DNA from 4 places in the Psychromonas ingrahamii 37 genome. Region 1 is predicted to be linked to each of the others. Evidence: predicted binding sites of a transcription regulator. Region 1 holds the regulator's gene; each other region holds the start of a gene.
What was found. Region 1 encodes sigma-54, which starts transcription at its own class of promoters, with help from an activator protein. Its sites were predicted from a motif close to GTTGGCACGNNNNTNGNNT; they were not measured.
Positions count from the first base shown of each region.

Region 1 (2,213 bases):
GTAAAGCGCTATCTATTTTTACGTGTGGAATCGCAATACCCGTTCCAACACCCGTAGAGCCGATTTTTTCACGCGCAATTAAACGATTAAATAATATTTGCGGATCTATATTTAATTTTTCACCCGCAATATGGCTAATTTTTTCTAATGCGCATTTTTTGCTTGTACAAGCAGTTTTGGCAAAAACAGATTCTTTATTTAATAAGCTTGAAATATTCATATTTGATTTAGCTATTACAAAAATTTGCGCGATGTTAGCACTTGCGCTATGAATGATCATCAACAAATATGGTTTTCTTGATCTTTATAAAATCAGAGCAGCATTTTTCGTTGGCTTGATGATGAAATCCCCAATAATTCCCGATATTTTGTGATAGTACGGCGCGCCACTTTAATACCCTGGTGTTCAAGTAACAGTGCTATTTTATTATCACTTAAAGGTTTGCTGCTGACCTCTGCAGAGATTAATTTTTTGATTAATGCCTTAATTGCCGTTGAGGAGCATTCTCCTCCACTTTCTGTCGCAACATGGCTGGAAAAGAAAAACTTCAATTCAAAAATACCTCTTGAGGTATGCATGAATTTTTGTGTCGTGACCCGGGAAATGGTCGATTCATGCATATCTACCTCTAACGCAACATCATTAAGCACCATGGGTTTCATTGATTCTTCCCCATATTCGAAGAATGCTTGTTGTTGGCGCACAATACAATGAGAGACTTTTAATAAGGTTTCGTTACGGCTTTCCAGGCTTTTAATAAACCATCTTGCTTCTTGTAAATGACCTTTAATAAACTGAGAATCAGCTTTACTAATATTACCTTTACATAAATTTGCATATGTTTGATTTATGGAAAGCTTAGCATCTGAATCTGGGTGGAGCGATACACGCCATTGACCTGCAATTTTTTTGACATAAACATCGGGCACAATATATTGGGGTTGGCTATTTTCGATTTGGTTTCCAGGTCTGGGTTCAAGCGTTTGAATTAAATGCAATACCTCTGCTAATTCAAACTCTTTTAATTTACTTTTTCTTGCCAGAGTACGGTAATCCCGGTTACCCAGTAAATCCATGTGATGAGCAAGTATTGTTAACGCTTCACTGCGCCATGGTGTTTGTTCCGGTAGATGTCGCAGTTGGATTTGTAAACACTCCTGAGTTGAACGAGCAGCAACACCGATTGGATCAAAATGTTGAATGCGTTTTAGGACAACCAGTACTTCATCTAATTCAATATCATCAGCTTCAGTGATTAAGCTTTCCAAAATTGATTCACAACTCGCGGTTAAATAGCCAGACTCATCTATCGAGTCAATGAGGGCAGCGGCTATGACAAGATCCGTATCGGAAAATGGGGTCAGTTGCATTTGCCAAATTAAATGATCTTGTAAAGAGGTTGAAGATTCTCCCTGGTAAATACTGTCCTCGCCTTCATAACTTGAAGAGGATGAGGGAGAAGTTGTGGAGCTGCTTGAATATTCAGAATAAGATTCTTCCCAGTTATTTTCAGCGGGTAAATCATTAGAGAACTCTTGCTGGGTTATTGCTTCAGAAGTATCAATCTGACTGCTATCCTGCTTTGCGATGACTTCCTGCGTACCGTTGTTATCTTCTTGTTCTAATAGCGGGTTTGAGTCGAGAATATTCTGAATTTCCTGCTGTAAATCCAGTGTAGAGAGTTGTAGCAATTTGATTGCTTGCTGCAATTGTGGGGTCATTGCAAGTTGCTGCCCCATCTTTAAATGCAAACCTTGTTTTATCAAAACATTCCCCCTGAATCTGGCTGATTATATAAGTTATTGAGTTATTATTAATGCGGAATTTGGTTTAAAAAATAGCTTTTTATATACCCTGTATAAGTCTTTTATAATTTAAATTCTTCTCCCAGATAGACCTGTTTTACCTGGGCATTGGCTAATATTTCATCTTGATTACCTACTGCAATAATTTCACCGTGACTAACGATATAGGAATGCTGGCAGACATCTAATGTTTCTCGAACATTGTGATCGGTTATTAAGACACCCAAACCACGATTCCTTAGGTGTTGGATAATAGTCTTGATATCAATCACTGAAATAGGATCTACGCCGGCGAAAGGCTCATCTAAGAGAATAAATTTAGGTTCGGTTGCCAGTGCTCGCGCGATTTCAACCCGGCGTCGCTCCCCGCCGGAAAGGCTCATCCCTTTATTATTACGAATATGAGA
Region 1 covers NC_008709.1:3,569,331-3,571,543, reverse strand. The annotation lists gene PING_RS14910 (PTS sugar transporter subunit IIA) at 1-220, opposite strand, end outside; gene PING_RS14905 (RNA polymerase factor sigma-54) at 313-1,764, opposite strand; gene lptB (LPS export ABC transporter ATP-binding protein) at 1,869-2,213, opposite strand, start outside.

Region 2 (2,213 bases), 2.3 Mb from region 1:
CTCCAGCCCTGGGCTGGTAATAACACATCCGCAAAAGTGCTGGTCGCCGTCTCTTTGATACAGTCCGAGACCACCACTAACGGGCATTTTTTTAATGCCGCCTTAATTTTATCACTGTCGGGCAAGCTTACCACCGGGTTTGTTGCCATTATCCAAACGGCTTTAATAGTACCGTCATCAATCGCATCAAAGAGTTCAACAGCTTTTAAGCCCGGTTTGCTCGCTAACTGCTCAGTTTGCCAAAATTCACTGATCCTTTGATGATCCTGCGCATTGCCAAATTCCATATGGGCAGCTAAAGTGTTCGCCAGACCACCCACCTCTCTGCCGCCCATGGCATTGGGCTGACCGGTCACCGAAAAGGGCCCCGTGCCCTCTTTGCCAATACGTCCCGTTGCCAGAAAACAGTTCAAAATACTGTTTACTTTATCAGTCCCTTGAGATGATTGGTTTACTCCCTGGGAATAAATGGTAAGCACTTTTTCGGTCTGAGAAAAATGCTTATAAAACAATTCCAGCTGACTTTCCTCAATACCCAGACGTTTTAAAAATGCTTGCCGATCCTGACATTCGTCAATAGCACTGGCTAAACTCGCTTCAAACCCCTGGGTATATTGGTCGATATAATCCCTGTCTATAGTTTTATTTTCGGCAAGATAAGCTAATAAACCGTTAAACAGAGCAACATCACTGCCCGGCTGAATGGCCAAATGACAATCTGCAATTTCACAGGTCGCGGTTTTTCGCGGATCAATCACCACGATAAAAAGTTCCGGACGTAAGGCTTTAGCCGCTTTTAAGCGCTGAAATAAAACCGGATGACACCAGGCTAAATTGGAGCCGGTAATGACCACCATATCGGTTTTTTCAAGGTCCTGATAACAAATCGGGACAGTATCGGAGCCAAAGGCACGTTTGTGCCCGGCGACCGATGAAGACATACACAGACGCGAGTTGGTATCAATATTGCCGCTGCCGATAAAGCCTTTCATCAGCTTATTAGCCGCATAATAATCTTCAGTCAATAGCTGCCCTGATACATAAAATGCAACGGAATCAGGTCCGTATTGCTTTATGGTGTCGGAAAATTTATCGGCCACAAGCGTTAGAGCATCCTCCCAATTTGACGGAGCCCCATTAATTTCCGGGGTTAATAATCGCCCGTCATGGACAACGGTCTCACCAAGTGCCAACCCTTTAGAGCACAAGCGCCCATAATTTGCAGGGTGATCCTGATCGCCTCTAATATCTAATAAACCAAGTTTATTGGGTTTTGCTTCCACGCCGCAACCAACGCCACAATATGCACAAGTGGTTTTTGTCCATAGGCTTTTTTCTGCTGTCATGTGACCTCTCTTGGTTTCAGCTTTTATCGGCTGTTTTATGCCTGATTAGGTTTTATCTATCAAATTTATCTATTTAACTTATTTAACTTATTTAACTTATTTATCAAGTTTATCTATTTAACTTATCTGTTCTATTTAATTAAGCAATTTACGCGCCAAATCATGCGCATAATAAAAGTTTTAAAAAACGCCACAGTTAACAGCGCATAAACAAGCAATTAAGACCCTACAAACAAACAGTTAACAAAAAACAGCAATCAGTTCAGCAGCATTATCCTTAAACAGTCAGCCATAAAAATAGCGTTTCAAGCTTCAATACGGATCATTTTGGTGCTGACCGCCCTATTAATGACCTTTTTTATATATCAATAATGTTCCCCACATTTATCCGATTGTTTTTAAAAATCAAAAAAATAACGACTAACAAACTGATTTAAAAAGCTTTAAATTTTTAATTTAGCAGATCATTTATTTATTGGCACTGTATTTGCTTAGATTAAATAAATCATAAATAACTAACAAATTTATAACACCAGCTTAACCAAAACCTAACGATAGCTGATGACCAAACTTGCAAACAGGTGGCAATATGAACATACAAAAAAGTAACAATGTGGTTACCACTTTTGTTTTACATGAAAAAAAAGGTGCTGATTGGATATCACTAAAGGACAAAAAAACAACACCTTCCGGTAGGGTTTTTTTAGTGGGTGCCGGCCCGGGTGATCCGGATTTGCTTACGGTGAAAGCACTGCGTTTGATCCAAAAATGTGATGTTATTATTTTTGATAACCTGGTGAGTAAACAAATTAGAGAGCTGTTTTCTGCGCAGGCTGAACTCTTATATGTGGGTAAAGCCAAGAATAA
Region 2 covers NC_008709.1:1,292,306-1,294,518, reverse strand. The annotation lists gene PING_RS05450 (nitrate reductase) at 1-1,346, opposite strand, end outside; gene cobA (uroporphyrinogen-III C-methyltransferase) at 1,936-2,213, shown strand, end outside.
Region 2: PING_RS05450 (nitrate reductase) is a predicted target of sigma-54. The motif match lies at 1,488-1,506, and genes of this name have one in related genera.

Region 3 (2,213 bases), 1.9 Mb from region 1:
GGTGATGTCTTAACATGTGTATAATACAAGGGTAAAGCTACAAATAATAAGCCACCTACTAAGTTACCAAGAACAGTAGGTACTTCGTTCCATAATATGTAATCAGTCACGGTAAATTCACCGCCCATAATCATAGAGAACGGGAATAAAAACATATTTACAATTGAATGCTCAAATCCCATGTAGAAGAACAACATAACAGGCATCCACATTGCCGCCATTTTAGCACCCGCAGAAGTTGATATCATTGCACCAACAACGCCCATTGATACCATCCAGTTACATAACATACCGCGAACAAAGATAGTGAGCCAACCACCAACACCATGTTCTTGATAACCTAAGGTTCTTGATTCACCAATAGTACTCACCTTAGCGGCGATAGCACCACCGTCCGTTGAATAACCATAGGTTAAAATAAAAGACATTAAAAAGGCAGTTGTTAATGCTCCAGCAAAGTTACCAAGAAATACTAGACCCCAATTGCGCATGACACCGCCAAAGGTTACCCCAGGACGTTTATCCAATAACGCCAGTGGCGCAAGTGTAAATACACCGGTTAGTAAGTCAAATTTCATTAAATACAGCATAATAAAACCAACAGGGAAAAGAACTGCGCCTAATATAGGGCTACCTGTTTTTGTTGCCACCGTTATTGCAAAAACGGCAGCTAAACCTAAAATAGCGCCGGCCATGAATCCACGGATAAGGGTGTCTTTAGTAGACATGTATATTTTTTGTTCACCAGAATCAACCATCTTGGTAACAAATTCACTCGGTTCAATATAAGACATTTAAATTCTCACTTTTAATATTAAATTATTCAATAACATGCATTTCAATGACAAAGACAAGTGGAAAACTGCTAATTTCCACTTATTTTCAAAAAGATCTTGTGAAATAACAACTTACGATAAAGACTATCAACAATAAAAATTTACCAGGCACTATAGGGTAAAAACTTACCATTTAGGGTTAAAATGACACGGTCACCTTTAGGATTTTCTTCTTTTTGAACATCCATAGAAAAATCGATAGCACTCATAATACCGTCTCCAAATTTTTCTTGAATCACTTCTTTTAGCGTATCTCCATATACACCGACCACTTCGTATAATCGGTAAACTAAAGGATCTTGCGGGACTGATTTATCCCACTCTTTAGTTGGATATTCCATTAGTACTGATTTGGTTTCTGCTGGTAAGCCTAGAAACTCAACCAGTTTATCGGCTACCTCGGATGAACAACTATTCATGCCTAAACAGGCTGAGGTTGTCCAAACCACGGACATTCCCGCTGCGTCTGCAATCGCCTGCCAAGATAAGTCATTCTCTTTTTTGGCAGCAAAAATAAGTTCAGTTACGTCTATTTTAATCATAATAATATTCCTAATAATGGTGAATACTGAATGTGCATAAAAAAATCAATATTGTTTAGTAAGCTATTGTGCAAGCCAAGTTAATCAAACAATCAAATCATGGCGTACAATTGGCAGATAAAATCAGCATGCAATTAATAAATAATTAACATACTAGGTAATAAGCAAAAACTATGCCATGTTTTCAATTTCTTTATTATCAACGTGTTAGGTTTTTTATTTGTTTTTTTGTATGAAGATTAGCACCAGAAAGGTTAAATTATATTGTTATTGCACCAAATGGGGCACGATCAAAGCTATTGGTAGTTATGATTTTTAAATTAAGGCAACACAATAAATAGAAGTGTTTTTAGTTAAGCGGAAAAGTAATGATTAATTATTTTATAGCTAATCTTTTTCTTGAAATTCTATGTTGATAAAAACGCACGGTTGTACCAATCAATAGAGCGAAGTAATACTTGCTGACTTTTAATCAAGGTTAAAAAGCCGAGTTGATCTTGGTTTTTTGTACCTTGGATCTGAGGCTTTTTTATAAGGATTATAAAATTGAGGACACTCAACCATCAAACCAGTAAGTCAACGGCCTAGAATGGTATCCATTTCAGCTTGAGTTAGATATTGAGCCTCATAATCACCCTCTCCAATCACCGCCTCGATCCGCCTCACAAAAGCGCGCAGGTGATTTTCTGATCCGCTAAGTAATGTGTTATATGCGGTTTGTAAGGCTTTTTGAGTGGTATAGGCTAAACCGCATGGAGAGGGATATCCATTATCAATCATTACGTCTGGACACAGCGCAATATCTTTTATGTTTAGCTCTTCAATATAAGCCGCG
Region 3 covers NC_008709.1:892,756-894,968, reverse strand. The annotation lists gene PING_RS03690 (formate/nitrite transporter family protein) at 1-794, opposite strand, end outside; gene cynS (cyanase) at 938-1,378, opposite strand; gene PING_RS03680 (DUF2202 domain-containing protein) at 1,955-2,213, opposite strand, start outside.
Region 3: cynS (cyanase) is a predicted target of sigma-54. The motif match lies at 1,541-1,559, and genes of this name have one in related genera.

Region 4 (2,213 bases), 380 kb from region 1:
GAATTCATAATTAAATTGCGGATTGGCAACAGGATAAAGTAATCGCGCCAGAAGTTTTCTGTCATAGGTTAAAATATCACAATCATGTAATGCCACGGATTCACTTCTACCTGTCGCTAATGTATACCCCATGCAATACCAAACATTACGCCCTTTTCCTAACTCTTTTGGCGCAACGCCCAATTTCTGCAGTTTTGCATCTAATGCCTGTAATCTCGGGCCGTCATTCCATAATACGCTGTGCTGCTGGGGTAATTTGCTGAAAAACTTCAAAGCCTGGCGATATTGTGCTTCATCAGCTTGGTCTAAACCGATCACAATTTCTGATAAATATTTTGTTTTACTTAAATGTTTAATGATAGCGGGTAACGCCTTTCCCTCTAACTCGGAATATAAAGAGGGTAAGATCAGCCCCATCGGTCGTATAGCTGAAAATTTCAATAATTCTGCTTCAAGATCCTCATTACTTCGCTGCGACAAACTATGCAGGGTAGTAACAATACCGTTTTGATAAAAATCAGCCATAATAGAGCTCCTTAATTGCAGTTTAAAAAATTATTTTTTGTAAACATTCCGCCCATCCGGCAGGCCCATATTCACGACTAAAATAAAGTTCATTTTCTCTTTGTAAGATTGGAAAAGCATGTACAGGAGAACGCACTACAACAGCAATATCAGCGGCTTCTAGCATTGCCGTATCATTATCACTATCGCCCAATGCAATAACAGTCAATCCCCGTTCAGGTTGATTAATTTTATACTGCTGCGCCAACCAGGATTGTGCCTGTCCTTTGTCACAATTTCCGCTGATATGTAAAAATCGTCCTCCTTCAAGCACATTGGCACCTAACAGATGCATGTGTTTAATAAAATCATCTTGAGATTGTTGACTGCCTAACCAGTCAACAGGCTCACCAAATTGACGCCGTTTAGCTAATCCTGCATCCGTTATACTGAGCCCGGTTAAATCAGCCAGTTGCTGCGCTCTCATTTGTGAAAAGCCACGAAAATGAGTCTTAAATTGCCTTGCTTCCGCGCTTAATAAAGACAGCCAAAAATCCTTTTTTTGACAAAATGATTTAACCCAAAATCCATTTTCCAACTGGGTGCCATCGGGTTGTATGCTAAAATAGTTAACCGGTATGTAAACAGCTGCACCATTTTCAATAATAAAAGGTGTCTCAAGTTTTAAATCTGCTCGAATTAGTAGCACTTCAGCAAGGGTTTTGCTGGTGTTGGGTATAATGGGGATATTCTTTTCTTTAAGATTTTTAATAGTACAATCTGCAGCTCGGGTCTGATAAGTGTAATGGTCAAGTAATGTGCCATCTAAATCTGTAAATATGAGCATTTTTTTATTCATAGGTCCCCACTTTTTAAAGCGACTATTATCTACCTGTCATACAACTCCACAGGATAGACATCCGGGCTGATTAGTTTTTCTACATAAAAAACATGAACAGCAGCGTTCAACAGCATTATGATAATTAACATAATCATAATTAATATAAGCATAATTAATATAAGCATAATTAACATGAGCAATAATTGAGCCAAATATCAAAAAACCTAAAAGAAGAACACAAAAAAAACACTAACACCTTGAATGTAAATAATTTTGCATTCAAGGTGTTAGTGTTTTTTGGGGTTTTCAAGCTCAGGAATAACAGGTTCACGACCAATAAAGCATCATGCTGGTGCAGAAAAAATGACAAGTATTGCACGCTGGCAGCAAGTTAAAAAAATCCTATAGAGTAATAATTTAAAAGTACTCAGTATAAAAAAACTCAAAACACAGTACTTATTTTGAGTTTTTAATATTTGAGTTTTTAATAAAAGATAATTAATCTTCAGACCAAATAATGCCTTTTTCCAGCCACTTTAGATCGCCTTTTAAGACACTTTTCGCTAATTTATTTTCTTTTTCATCATCATTATCAGTTAAATCATCAAATAAGCGGGATATTTTTCTTTTTGCATTTAAGCAGAAAACATCCGCTAAATACTTAGGTGTCGTGTCGCTAGGATCGTCATCCATTTTAAATTTTGCATAGGAGCAAGTGGTGGCCATAGCAAACAGCTCAGTACCAATTTCCATTAAAATGCCGAGAATATTTTGTTTACGCTCTAACCTGTCCTGATAAAGCCCCATATAATGAAAAATCGTGCGCGCAAGTTTGTGGGATGTCGTTTCTACGTAGGAGAAATGTTTG
Region 4 covers NC_008709.1:3,192,475-3,194,687, forward strand. The annotation lists gene PING_RS13430 (glycosyltransferase family protein) at 1-525, opposite strand, end outside; gene PING_RS13435 (HAD-IIB family hydrolase) at 548-1,363, opposite strand; gene PING_RS13440 (acyl-CoA dehydrogenase family protein) at 1,844-2,213, opposite strand, start outside.
Region 4: PING_RS13435 (HAD-IIB family hydrolase) is a predicted target of sigma-54. The motif match lies at 1,540-1,558, and genes of this name have one in related genera.